One region of the Magnetovibrio massiliensis genome, then DNA from elsewhere that is predicted to be linked to it. Evidence: predicted binding sites of a transcription regulator. Region 1 holds the regulator's gene; the other holds the start of a gene.

Evidence for each region. The regulator PhoB, encoded in region 1, activates phosphate uptake and scavenging genes when phosphate is short. The targets are predictions, from matches to a motif close to TNTCATAAAACTGTCA.
Region 2: V5T82_RS04410 (ArsJ-associated glyceraldehyde-3-phosphate dehydrogenase) is a predicted target of PhoB. The motif match lies at 2,670-2,685, and genes of this name have one in related genera.

The regions. Positions count from the first base shown of each region.
Region 1 covers NZ_JBAHUR010000008.1:106,279-112,564, forward strand. Annotated here, with positions in the region: gene V5T82_RS11345 (acyl-[ACP]--phospholipid O-acyltransferase) at 1-1,947, opposite strand, end outside; gene phoB (phosphate regulon transcriptional regulator PhoB) at 2,246-2,941, opposite strand; gene phoU (phosphate signaling complex protein PhoU) at 2,962-3,672, opposite strand; gene pstB (phosphate ABC transporter ATP-binding protein PstB) at 3,684-4,505, opposite strand; gene pstA (phosphate ABC transporter permease PstA) at 4,519-5,772, opposite strand; partial or broken gene pstC (phosphate ABC transporter permease subunit PstC) at 5,765-6,286, opposite strand, start outside.
Region 2 covers NZ_JBAHUR010000002.1:387,398-393,683, reverse strand. Annotated here, with positions in the region: gene V5T82_RS04420 (ribbon-helix-helix domain-containing protein) at 1-114, shown strand, start outside; gene arsJ (organoarsenical effux MFS transporter ArsJ) at 383-1,594, opposite strand; gene V5T82_RS04410 (ArsJ-associated glyceraldehyde-3-phosphate dehydrogenase) at 1,604-2,605, opposite strand; gene V5T82_RS04405 (ArsR/SmtB family transcription factor) at 2,753-3,097, shown strand; gene arsB (ACR3 family arsenite efflux transporter) at 3,121-4,182, shown strand; gene V5T82_RS04395 (sulfurtransferase) at 4,212-5,165, shown strand; gene V5T82_RS04390 (substrate-binding domain-containing protein) at 5,340-6,233, shown strand; gene V5T82_RS04385 (sensor histidine kinase) at 6,230-6,286, shown strand, end outside.

The DNA of each region.
Region 1 (6,286 bases):
ATGGATTGCGCGCGCGTCCAGCACTGCAGAAAACAGAGTTTGATGCTGACGACTCGAGTCAAACATCAGATCGCTCATAATGTCGTAAAGTTCCAGCCCAGCTTGCTCGCGGCGTTTTGCGCCTTTGAAGTCTTCGTTCACCGTGAGGCGACGCGGTTTCAAAATCGTCAGCGTGATTTTTGGAAACCAGCGACGGCGCACTGTGCCTTTCAGACGTGAAAAGACCGTGTACTGGGTACCGTCTATCCGAATAGGCAAAACGTCTGCATCCGCCTTATCTGCGATTAACGCCGGACCTTCGTAGACTTTCATCAAGCCGCCGGTGACGGTGATGCGGCCTTCTGGAAAGATCACGCACTTGAAGCCCTTACCCACTTCTTTGATCAACGACTTGGTCGACAGCGGCTTGGTGGGGTCCATGGGAAAGGCGTTGACCAAAGCCAAGAACGGCTTCATCCACCAGCGCCCGGCGATGTGCGTGTTGACCGCAAACAACGGTTTTTCCGGCAAGAACGCCGCCAGCAATGCTGCGTCTAAGAATGAAACATGATTGACCACAATCACGGCGCGCTCGCCCACGGCTTTCCAGTGCTCCAAGCCTTTCACTTCAGCGCGGTAAGCCAACTTGAAGATGGTGCGCAACACGGCCTTCAAGACTTCGTCGGGCAACAGCTTACAAATGTAAAGCGCAACGCCCGCATTGGCGATGGCGACCCACAAGAAAATATGCGGAACGCTGGCCCCGGCCCCCAACAAGGCGGAGATCACCAAAGCCGAAACCACCATGAACAAGGCGTTCAAGATGTTGTTGGACGCGATGTTGCGCGAACGGTGGCTGTCTTCACCCCGGCTTTGCAAGATGGCGTACAGCGGCACGATATAAAGCCCGCTGGAGATCGCCACCAACAGCAAGTCCACGATGATGCGCAGGCCCATCCACGTCGAAAGGAATACACCGGCGGACGCCAACGTCTCATCGTGTGCGACCAGGGCGTAACCATGGGTGCTGGCGAAGTAGAGATCGACCATAAACACGGTCATCAACAGGGCACCAAACGGCACATACTTGGCTGTCACTTCGCCTTTCAACAGGCGGTTACACAAGACCGATCCGACGGCGATACCGATGGAAAAGATCGACAAAAACAGCGTCACAACGGTTTCGTCGGCAGCCAAGGTGTCTTTAGCAAAGGTCGGAAACTGGCTGAGGAACGTTGCCCCCACCAGCCAAAACCAGGAAATGCCTAAGATGGAAAGAATGATGTCGCGGCGGCTTGCGGCGTGGCGCATCATCGAACCCGTGGCGCGCACGATGTTGAAATCGACGTTTAAGTCTTCAGCCAACGCGGGGGCTTTGGGAATGAAGAGACTTGAGACATACCCCAGCACAGCGATCCCAATGATCAGGGCCGACACCAGCAACACACCGCCGTCGTTCAAGATCAATAGACCGCCAGCGATGGTGCCGATCAAGATGGCGAGAAACGTTCCAGCCTCGACCATGGCGTTGGCACCGATGAGTTCGTCTTGATGCAGGTGTTGCGGCAAGATCGCATACTTGACCGGACCAAACAGGCTGGACTGCAGCCCCATGAAAAACAAAACGGCGAGTAGAGACCAGACACTTCCGCTCAAAAACGCAGCGGCGGCCCCCACCATAATCAGGATTTCAGCCGCTTTGACCTTGCGCGCAATGGACGCTTTGTCGAAGCGGTCCGCCAACTGTCCCGCCGTGGCGCTGAACAGGAAAAACGGCAAGATGAACACACCTGCCGCAACCGTCACCAACACCGGACCGTCCAAGCCGGACACTTCCGCCAATTGATAGGTCACCAACATGATCAACGCGCTTTTGAACAAGTTATCGTTCATCGCACCTAAAAACTGGGTGACAAACAACGGTAAAAAGCGCCGTGTTTTGGCCAAATGGATCAGATCGTTACTCATGTTCAATACCCCCGGCGCCGGGCGCTCTGCCCTGCACGATACGTTGTGAGCTTAACAGGCATGCCCGCATATTTCGAAACAAATACGAGCACGCCCTTCATAACTAAACGTATGTTTACATTACGCAGCTCATTTTGCAAACAATTGTTTACATACGAGCGCGTGCGAGGCACACCCAAAGTCATCTTGAAACGCTTGTGGGTGGAGTTATGGTATTGAATACAGATGGTTAGACAAAACAAAACGCCGCCCAAAAAAGGCGGCGTTTGGCAGGTTATTTTGATAAGAAAGGAGCTGTTTAAGCGCCTTTGTTCATGTCGATGGCGTAGCCTTCGCCGCGAACGGTGCGAATCATGTCCAGGGCCCCTTCGGTATTCAGCGCTTTGCGCAGTCGACGAATGTGGACGTCGACCGTGCGGTCTTCGACATAGACGTCACGCCCCCAAACCAGATCCAACAGGCGTTCGCGCGAAAACACGCGACCGGGCTTTTCCATCAAGGTTTTGAGCAAGCGAAACTCGGTCGGGCCAAGGTGGATGAAGTTCCCGCCACGATTGACCTTGTGCTGGGCCAAGTCCATGACGATGTCGGCGTATTCGATGGTTTCCGAGCTCAACGACGGGTTGGAGCGGCGCAGCAAGCCCTTCAGGCGCGCCACGACTTCGCGGGGGCTGTAGGGTTTGACAACATAGTCGTCCGCACCCGTTTCGATGCCACGAACGCGGTCTTCTTCTTCACCGCGGGCGGTCAGCATCAAAATGGGGATTTCGCGGGTATCGGTATCGCTGCGCAGTTGGCGGCAAACTTCAATGCCGCTCAAACCCGGCAACATCCAATCCAAAACGATGGCGTCGGGAACATTTTCTTGGGCCATCATCAAACCGTCTTCGCCATTTTCCGCCATCATCACCCGGAAGCCTTCTTTTTCCAGGTTATAGGACAGCATCTCAGCTTGGGGTGGTTCGTCTTCGACGATCAGAACAGTCTGGCTCATGTATGCGTACTCCTCACCCCTTAGCCGACCACTGTCTCACTGGACAGGTCGTTTTTGGGGCGTTCTTCTGACGGCTTTTCGCCGGAAACCAAGAAGTGGACATTTTCGGCGATGGACGTAACGTGATCGCCAATGCGCTCCACATTCTTGGCAATAAACAAAAGGTGCGTGCACGCCGTGATGTTGCGCGGGTCTTCCAGCATGTAGGTCAGAAGCTCGCGAAACAGGCTGGTGTGCATCATATCGACTTCTTCGTCGCGCAGGCGCACGGCGTTGGCTTTGGCCACGTCGCGGGTGCCATAGGCATCCAAAACGTTGCCGATCATGCTTTGCACTTGGCGCGCCATGCGTTGAATGGTGGCCGTTGCGTCACCGACGGTGTCCATCTCGGAAAGCGTCTGGGTGCGCTTGGCAACGTTTTTGGCGTAATCGCCGATGCGTTCCAAGTTGGACGCCATCTTCAACGCCACCACAACGGCACGCAAATCGTCGGCCATGGGTTGGCGCAAGGCCAAAACTTTAATGGTGAAGTTGTCGAGATCTTCTTCCAAAGCATCAATTTTGATGTCTGAATCGATGACTTTTTTCGCCAGCTCAACATCGTTGCGCGCCAACGCGTCAACGGCGTCGCTCAACTGACGTTCGGCCAAGCCACCCATTTCCGCAATCACACTGTCGATGCGGCCCAGGTCTTCGTCGAATGAAGTAACGATATGGTCTTGTTCCAACATAATTCGATCCCTTAGCCGATTTTACCGGTGACGTAAGCTTGGGTGCGTTCGTCTTTCGGGTTGGTGAAGATTTCGTCCGTACCGCCCGATTCCACCAAGTCGCCCAAGTGGAAGAACGCGGTTTTTTGCGACACACGCGCAGCCTGCTGCATGGAGTGCGTCACCATGATGATGGTGTAATTGTCTTTAAGTTCGTCGATCAGCTCTTCGATCTTCGCCGTGGCGATGGGATCAAGGGCCGAGCACGGCTCGTCCATCAAGATAACTTCGGGCTCAACCGCAATAGCGCGGGCAATGCACAGACGTTGCTGCTGACCACCGGAAAGGCCAGTGCCCGGAGAATCCAAGCGATCACGGACTTCGTCCAGCAACCCGGCTTTTTCCAAGCTGGTGAGGACGATTTCATCCATGTCCGCACGGGTCTTGGCCAGACCATGGATTTTCGGACCATAGGAAATGTTGTCGTAAATGGATTTCGGGAACGGGTTGGGTTTTTGAAACACCATGCCAACGCGCGCACGCAGGTGAACCACATCCACACCTTTGGAATAGATGTTTTCCCCGTCCAGCTTGATTTCTCCTTCGACGCGGCAACCGTCCACCACATCGTTCATGCGGTTCAAGCAACGCAAGAAGGTGGATTTACCGCAACCGGACGGACCGATCAGTGCTGTAACTTGGTTGGACGGAATGTCTAAGTTGATGCCTTTCAGCGCTTGTTTATCTCCGTAAAACACATCAACGGATTGTGCCGTCACTTTGTGTGGGTTCGAAGGGGCCACAGAAATTCCCTGCTCTTTTTCCGGCAGATCCGTGTGAATAGCGAGTTCCATAGGGTCGCACTCCTTACCAGCGACGTTCGAAAGACTTGCGCATGATGACCGCAAGAATGTTCATCGTAATCAAGAAACCAAGCAGAATGATAATAGCACCCGCTGTGCGTTCAGAGAACGCGCGTTCGGGGCTGTCTGCCCAGATGTAAATTTGCACCGGCAGAGCCGTGGCCGGGTCGGTAAAGGCCGCCGGAATGTCGACAATGAAGGCCACCATGCCGATCATCAGCAACGGCGCACTTTCACCAAGCGCCTGAGCCATGCCGATAATCGTCCCCGTCAGCATACCCGGCATCGCCAATGGCAACACGTGGTGTGTGATGGTTTGGATGGGGCTTGCGCCCATGCCCAAAGCCGCTTCGCGAATGGACGGCGGCACGGAGCGCAACGCGGCGCGACCGGCAATGATAATGGTCGGCAAAGTCATCAGCGCCAACACCATGCCCCCCACAAGCGGGGCTGAACGGGGCATGCCGAAGAAGTTCAAGAACATGGCCAAGCCCAGCAGACCGAACACGATGGACGGCACGGCGGCGAGGTTGTTGATGTTGACCTCGATCATGTCGGTCCATTTGTTTTTCGGCGCGAACTCTTCCAGATACACCGCCGTCATCACACCCAGCGGGAATGAGAGCAACAAGCACACCGACAAGCTCAAGAACGAACCCATGACCGCGCCTAAGATGCCGGCCTGTTCCGGTTCACGTGAATCGCCCGAGGTGAAGAACGTCGTATTAAATTGCAGCTCGATGGTGTCTTGGGCGATCCATTGATCCACCCAGGCGATTTCTTGGTCCGACACACGACGGTCGTCTTCAGGCAACGTGCGGTCAATTTGACCCTTCATCAGCATGTCGATATCATCAGAAGCCGTCAGCCAAAGTTTGCGCGATTGCCCCAACACATCGGGGTTCTCGACATAATACTCACGCACTTCAAAACCAGCGCCGGAGCTCATCAACTTGTACAGCTTACGCTTGTCTTGACGCCCCGTGACTTCTGGGAACGCTTCACGCATGGCGTCTTTGACGATGCCACCCCAGTCATTGTCATTGATCCGCGCTTCGTCGAATTGAACCGTCAGTGCCACATGGGTCTGACTGATCGCGCCGGAGCCACGAATAAAGACGGCAACCAACATGATGGCCAGGAACGCAACGGCGACACCGATGGCGGCCACACCATAAGAACGAAAACGTTTCTCGGCAGCGTAACGTTTTTTCAAGCCCGCTTGGACGAGCTCTGAATTGGAAAGCTGATCAGTCATATTGCTCTCGATACTTATTCACGATGTGCAGCGCGATCACGTTCAAGAACAACGTGACGACAAACAACATCAAGCCCAAAGCGAACGCGGCCAATGTTTTGGCGCTGTCGAATTCTTGGTCACCCGTAAGCAACGTCACGATTTGAACCGTCACGGTGGTCACGGCTTCTAACGGGTTAGCCGTTAAGTTTGCGGCCAGACCAGCGGCCATCACAACGATCATGGTTTCACCGATGGCGCGCGATGCGGCCAACAACAAACCGCCTGCGATGCCCGGAAGGGCCGCGGGGACGATCACGTTGCGAATGGTTTCGGACTTGGTTGCACCGATGCCCAACGAACCCTCGCGCAAGGACTGCGGAACGGCGTTGATCACGTCATCGGACAGGGATGAAATCAGCGGAATGATCATAATGCCCATGACCAAGCCTGCGGCCAGTGCACTTTCGGACGAAACATCCAGGCCGACACCTTCACCCGTTCCCCGGATCCACGGCGCCACAATCAGAGCGGC
Region 2 (6,286 bases), on a different contig from region 1:
ACGCTTCCACAGCTGATCACGCGCATTCATGATCAATGCTTAGTTGCCAACGATAAGAATATTTCTTCGTGCCTTCGTGTCATCTGTATGAAGTACATGAATATATATGCATGAATATTCTTTTTGCTCTTGTTGGATTATATAGCAGCTTCTAACGAAGCTCTGTTTTCAATATATCCCACCACTATCACTGCATTTCTTATTACGCCCTTCGCAAACAGCAAGAGAATATCAGTCACAACAGCAGATTATTTCTCCGTTATGAAATGAGCTTAATATGTCCCTTGAACGCTGACGTTAGATACTGCAACTTGCAGCCAACATACGAGATACGGTTTTCCAGAAATCAGCGCCGAACCTTATTTGTTCGGGGCAAGGCGGATTAACCTGTGTTCACACGATTTAGGGGCAGGCTTATCAGCCACGATATTGCCACGAAAATAGCAGAGACGACCAGGCACATCTCCATCCCACCCCATTGATAAGCGAGACCAGACAACACTGTGCCAATTAATCTTCCACCTGCATTTGCCATGTAATAAAATCCGACGTCGAGCGCCACATGATCGGATTGAGAATACGCCAACACCAAATATGAATGGACGGCCGAGTTGACGGCAAACACAAAGCCAAATACCACAAGTCCGAACACCACGGCTAAGCCCGGTTCCACATCCGCCATCACCGCACCTGCTATAGCTACTGTGACGATCAACAAAATTAAAATCCAACGTCGGCTGAGCGCACCGTCTGGGGCATGGGCGGATTTCTTCAACACCTTGGGCGCGCCCGCTTGGACGAAACCGTAGACGATTACCCATGCAGCCATATAGCCGCCCACTTCCGCATGCCCCCAATCCAGTGTGGCAGCGAGGAACAATGGCAAACCGACCACAAACCAGATGTCCCGAGACCCAAACAGGAATAAGCGTGCGGCTGACAGGTAATTCATATTGCGGCTTTTGGATAATATCTGCGAGAACTTCACTTTGCTTTTGGCTTGTCCGATCTGGCCGGGTAACAACAGTACGGAAGCCAGAAGAACCAAAGCCAATCCGCCTGCCATGGCATAGAGTGCACCGGCAAATCCAAACGCCGTCAACAGAACGCCGCCTAAGAAAAAGCCTATACCCTTGAGCGCATTCTTTGACCCAGTCAGCACGGCAACCCATTTAAACAGAGCACCGTGTTCCCCCTCCGGCACTAGCAGTTTTACTGCGCTTTTGGAACTCATCTTGGTCAGGTCTTTGGCTATACCTGATAACGCCTGCGCTCCCATCACGAACACCACACCAGACCACACCGGCCAATCGGAATTGAACTGCGCCAACGCGGATAACGCCACCACCTGCAGCGTCAATCCCGCAAACAGCGTGATCTTCAACCCCATGCGTGATGCGATCCAGCCGCCAACCAAGTTGGTGACAATGCCGAAGAATTCATAAAACAGAAACAGAAGCGCGATTTCAATCGGGCTATAACCCATTGTGTGGAAATGCAATAGCACCAACATGCGCAATGCGCCATCGGTCAGCGTGAAGCCCCAATAGGCCGTTGTCACCAGGGCGTAGTTGCGAATGTCGGTGCTCATCATGCTGGGCCCTTACAGTGACGCCGCGACTTTCGCCGCCAGATCGACCATGCGGTTCACGTAACCCCATTCATTGTCATACCACGCCAAAACCTTCAATTGCCTGCCGTCCACGACCATAGTTGAAGGGCCGTCAACTATCGAAGAGCGCGGATCATTGGTGTAGTCGGTCGACACCAACGGACGGTCCTCTAGGCCCAAGATGCCCTTTAATTCACCTTGGGCGGCGTCGCGGAACAACTGGTTAACTTCTTCCACAGTGACTTTACGTTTTAGTTCGAACACGCAATCGGTGAGCGACGCATTTAACAACGGCACACGCACTGCATGGCCGTTCAACTTACCCTTCAGTTCTGGATAAATCATGGTGATGGCGGTGGCCGAACCGGTGGTGGTCGGTACCAAGTTCACTAGGCTGGATCGTGCGCGGCGCATGTCCTTGTGCGGGAAATCGACAACCACTTGTGTGTTAGTGACATCGTGAATAGTGGTGATGGCACCATGTTCGATTCCGATTTTTTCATGCACAACTTTGACCACCGGGGCCAAGCAGTTGGTGGTACAGCTAGCAGCCGTTAATAAATCATGTTTGACGGGATCGTACAGATCGTCGTTAACACCGTAGACGACATTCAACGCCTCGTCCTTCACAGGAGCAGCGACTATGACCTTTTTTACCCCGTGATCGAAATAGCTTTGCAGTTGGGAGGGTTTGCGAAACTTTCCCGTGCATTCCAGCACGATGTCGCAATCGCCCCAATCACCGTCACCTATATCCTGTATGGACGTATGTTCAATGGACCTTCTGTCAATGACTACAGTTTCGCCATTAGCAGTTGCTTCCCTATCCCATTTGCCGTGCACACTGTCGAATGTTACTAGATGGGCAGAACCAGCCGCATCAGTGTTCAGTTCGTTGATACGAGACCATTCCAGATTTTCACGTTCCCAACCTGCACGCAGGGCCAAGCGTCCCATGCGGCCAAATCCATTGATGCCGATCTTAATAGTCATATCTGTCTCCTATTGTGAGCCTTTCAAAATTTTCAGACTGTGGGAGGAGGTTAAACAGATATTTTGACATTTCAATGAATATTGAAGTATCTTCGTAAGTCTAGCTCCTTTTTTTTATGCAACATGTTCGAATGAGGTCTTTTGCTGATGAGCCTTTCCCTATTTCAAGCTACCCAAATCCTTTCTGGTTTGGCCAGTGAAATGCGTCTTGAAGTTTTTCGGGCGCTTGTGGCACAAGGCGGTATGTCAGCGGGTGAGTTAGCCGCGCAAGTAAAAGTTGGACCTTCAACACTCTCCTTTCACCTAAAAGACCTGCGTCATGCTGGTCTGGTCACGAGCCGTAAGCAGGGGCGCCAGGTCATCTATTCGGCAAACTTTGACAATCTCAACCAACTGCTGGGCTTCCTAGTCGACGATTGTTGCGGTGGACGACCAGAGTTATGTATCCGCAAGGTTGAGCCAGAAACAAAATGTTGTGATCAGTCAGCCTAGGGATAAGCATGGGAGCTAAGAATATGTCTTCTGCCAAGAGCAAAGAATCCTTGGGGATTTTTGGACGCTATCTAACCGTCTGGGTTGGCTTGTGCATAATTGTTGGCGTTGCGTTGGGCTCATTCTTTCCTTCACCTTTTCAAATGATTGGAAACCTTGAGATAGCACAGGTTAATCTGCCCGTTGCAGTTCTCATTTGGTTGATGATTATCCCGATGCTGTTGAAGATCGACTTTGGCGCATTGCACCGTGTGCGGGAACATTGGCGCGGAATCAGTGTAACCTTGTTCGTAAACTGGGCCGTAAAGCCATTCTCAATGGCACTTCTTGCCTGGTTGTTCATTCGCCATTTTTTTGCGCCATATCTGCCGGCGGAGCAGATTGATTCCTACATCGCCGGTTTAATTATACTTGCCGCTGCACCTTGTACGGCCATGGTGTTTGTGTGGAGTAACTTGAGCGATGGCGAACCACATTTCACGCTGTCCCAGGTTGCGCTAAATGACGTCATAATGATTTTTGCCTTCGCACCAATTGTCGGCCTCCTTCTTGGCTTGTCGGCTATAACGGTGCCGTGGGACACACTGTTTCTGTCTGTCTTGATTTATATCGTGGTGCCGGTTGCCGCTGCACAAATCCTTCGGCTGAGATTGCTGCGGTCCGGAGGGGAGAAACGTCTCCAAAACGTTATTCAGAAGATGGATCCAGTTTCCATAATTGCACTTCTTGTCACTTTGGTTTTGTTGTTCGGCTTTCAGGGCGGTCAAATCATCGAACAGCCTTTGATCATTGCGATACTAGCCGTTCCGATTCTGATTCAGGTCTACTTCAATTCCGGCTTGGCATATATTCTGAATAGAACGGTTGGCGAAGATCATTCAGTTGCGGCACCTTCAGCGCTCATTGGTGCCAGTAATTTTTTTGAGTTGGCAGTTGCCGCGGCCATAAGTCTATTTGGGTTTGATAGTGGCGCTGCCCTTGCGACAGTGGTTGGGGTGTTGGTGGAAGTGCCAGTGATGTTGTCCGTTGTCACAATCGTTAACAGAACCCGTGGATGGTACGAACGCGTGCCAGTGAAGACATAAACCAAAAAAATACCTGGGGAGGATATAGAATGCGTGGTTTGCCAAAGCTTGATTTATTGATGAAGGGCATTGCTCTGTTTGCATTGCTCGTTGTTACGGTGTGGGGTGGTCCAGCTAAAGCAGAAGGTGCTGATTTTCTGGTTGATACAGAATGGCTGGAAGAACACATTGATGATCAAAACTTGATTGCGTTGGAAGTGCGCTACTATCCGCACAGATATTATACTGTTGGTCATATTCCGGGTTCAGTTCAAGTTCAGCGGTTCAAAGACCTCGGAGATAATGATGGTCAATCCATCATGTTTTTTCCGGATAAATCAGCCTTCGAAAATACACTGCGGGATTGGGGCGTGAATAACGATTCAACCCTTGTCCTGTATGATGATTCACGCACAGCCCTTGCATCACGCTTATACTTTTTGTTGGAATACTACGGGTACGATATGTCCCGCGTGAAGCTTTTGGATGGCGGCACGGTCGCGTGGCAAGGCTTTAACGATCTTGAGAAAGACAAGGCAGAGCGGACGCGCGGAAATGTCACGCTGAAGGATGCAAACGCTAAACTGTCCGTTGAATGGATGGATGTTTACGACCGCGTCGTCTCTCAACGGGACTCTGGTGTTGTCCTCTTGGATGCGCGTCCGCAGAGCCATTACAGTGGCGAAGAAGTGGTGCATGCCGTGCGCGGCGGTCACATCCCAGGAGCCATCAACATCGTCAGTTTGGCGGGTACACACGGCGAAGATCAAACATGGTATACCTTGGATGAATTGGCGGAGATGTATGCATCTATTGCCAAAGACAAAACCGTGATTGTGTATTGCCATGATGGGTTTAGGATGAGCTTGGCGTACATGCAACTCAAAGCACTGGGCTATAAGGACGTACGTCTATACAATGGCGGCTGGGGACATTGGGGGAATGAGTTGTCCCTGCCCGTCGTCGAAGGCGCAGAACCGTTCGACGACGTATTCAAATTATAAAGTAGGCACAGACTGTGAACGACACATAATCTGTTGCAGTGCATTTCACATCTCTACTGCGTGGAATCATTTCTTTGAATCTGATGCATTTGAGTTTTGTGGCAAAGCACAAAATCAAGTTGGGGCACAAAACGATCTCAACCAAATCAAAGGGCAAACTAGGGGAGGTTGCATATGTCGATAAATGGTCAACAAGGACCGCTGAACAGATTAAGCCGTAGGCAATGCCTAACGGGCGGGGCGGCATTTGCTGCTACAGCTATGATGGGCGGTCCCTCGGTGCTTGCGCATCATCCGTATAAATTTGGTCTGACGCCAGTCTTTCTGGACTCCAATCTGGAAATCATGGCCGCTATGACAAAATATTTTACGGGAAAGTTGCAGCATCCAGTCACGCCGGTGATGCGAAGAACATATCAAGAGATCACATCGTTGTTGCTCTCGGGCGGCCTACAAGCTGCCTGGATATGTGGGTTCCCGTATGTGCAATATCGGGAACGTCTCAAGTTGCTGGCTATGCCGCTCTATAAAGGTGAGCCGCTGTATCAGTCCTACTTGATCGTCAATAAAAACAATCCTGCTGCATATATTGAGGACTTGGCTGATCAGGTTCACGCCTTTTCAGACCCAAACAGCAATTCTGGCTATCTGGTGACGTTGCATTTGTTGGCTCAAAAAAAGAAAAATCCAAGTGATTTTTTCTCTCAATCTATCTTCACGTATAGCCATCGGAATGTGATACGGGCTGTGTCATCCGGTCTTGCGCAGAGCGGCAGCGTCGATGGGTACGTGTGGGATGTCGTGGCCAAGTATGAACCGGAACTGGTCGCAGGTACGCGCGTAATTCGAAAGTCAGAGCCGCTTGGGTTTCCCCCAATCGCCTGCAGTGTGGATAGTATGGACGACAATATGGCAGATGAGTTGGCAGAGGCTTTGTTCCTCATGTCGAGTGATGCATTGGGGCGAGAAGTCCTGAACACACTGCATCTGGATGGTTTTGTGCCAGGTGATTCTCAAAACTACGATGCCATCGCAGACAAGATGGATGCGGTCAGGGATTATTTATGAAACGGAAGGATTTATCACCTGCAGCATGGCCAATGGTCGTCAAGGCTCCTTTG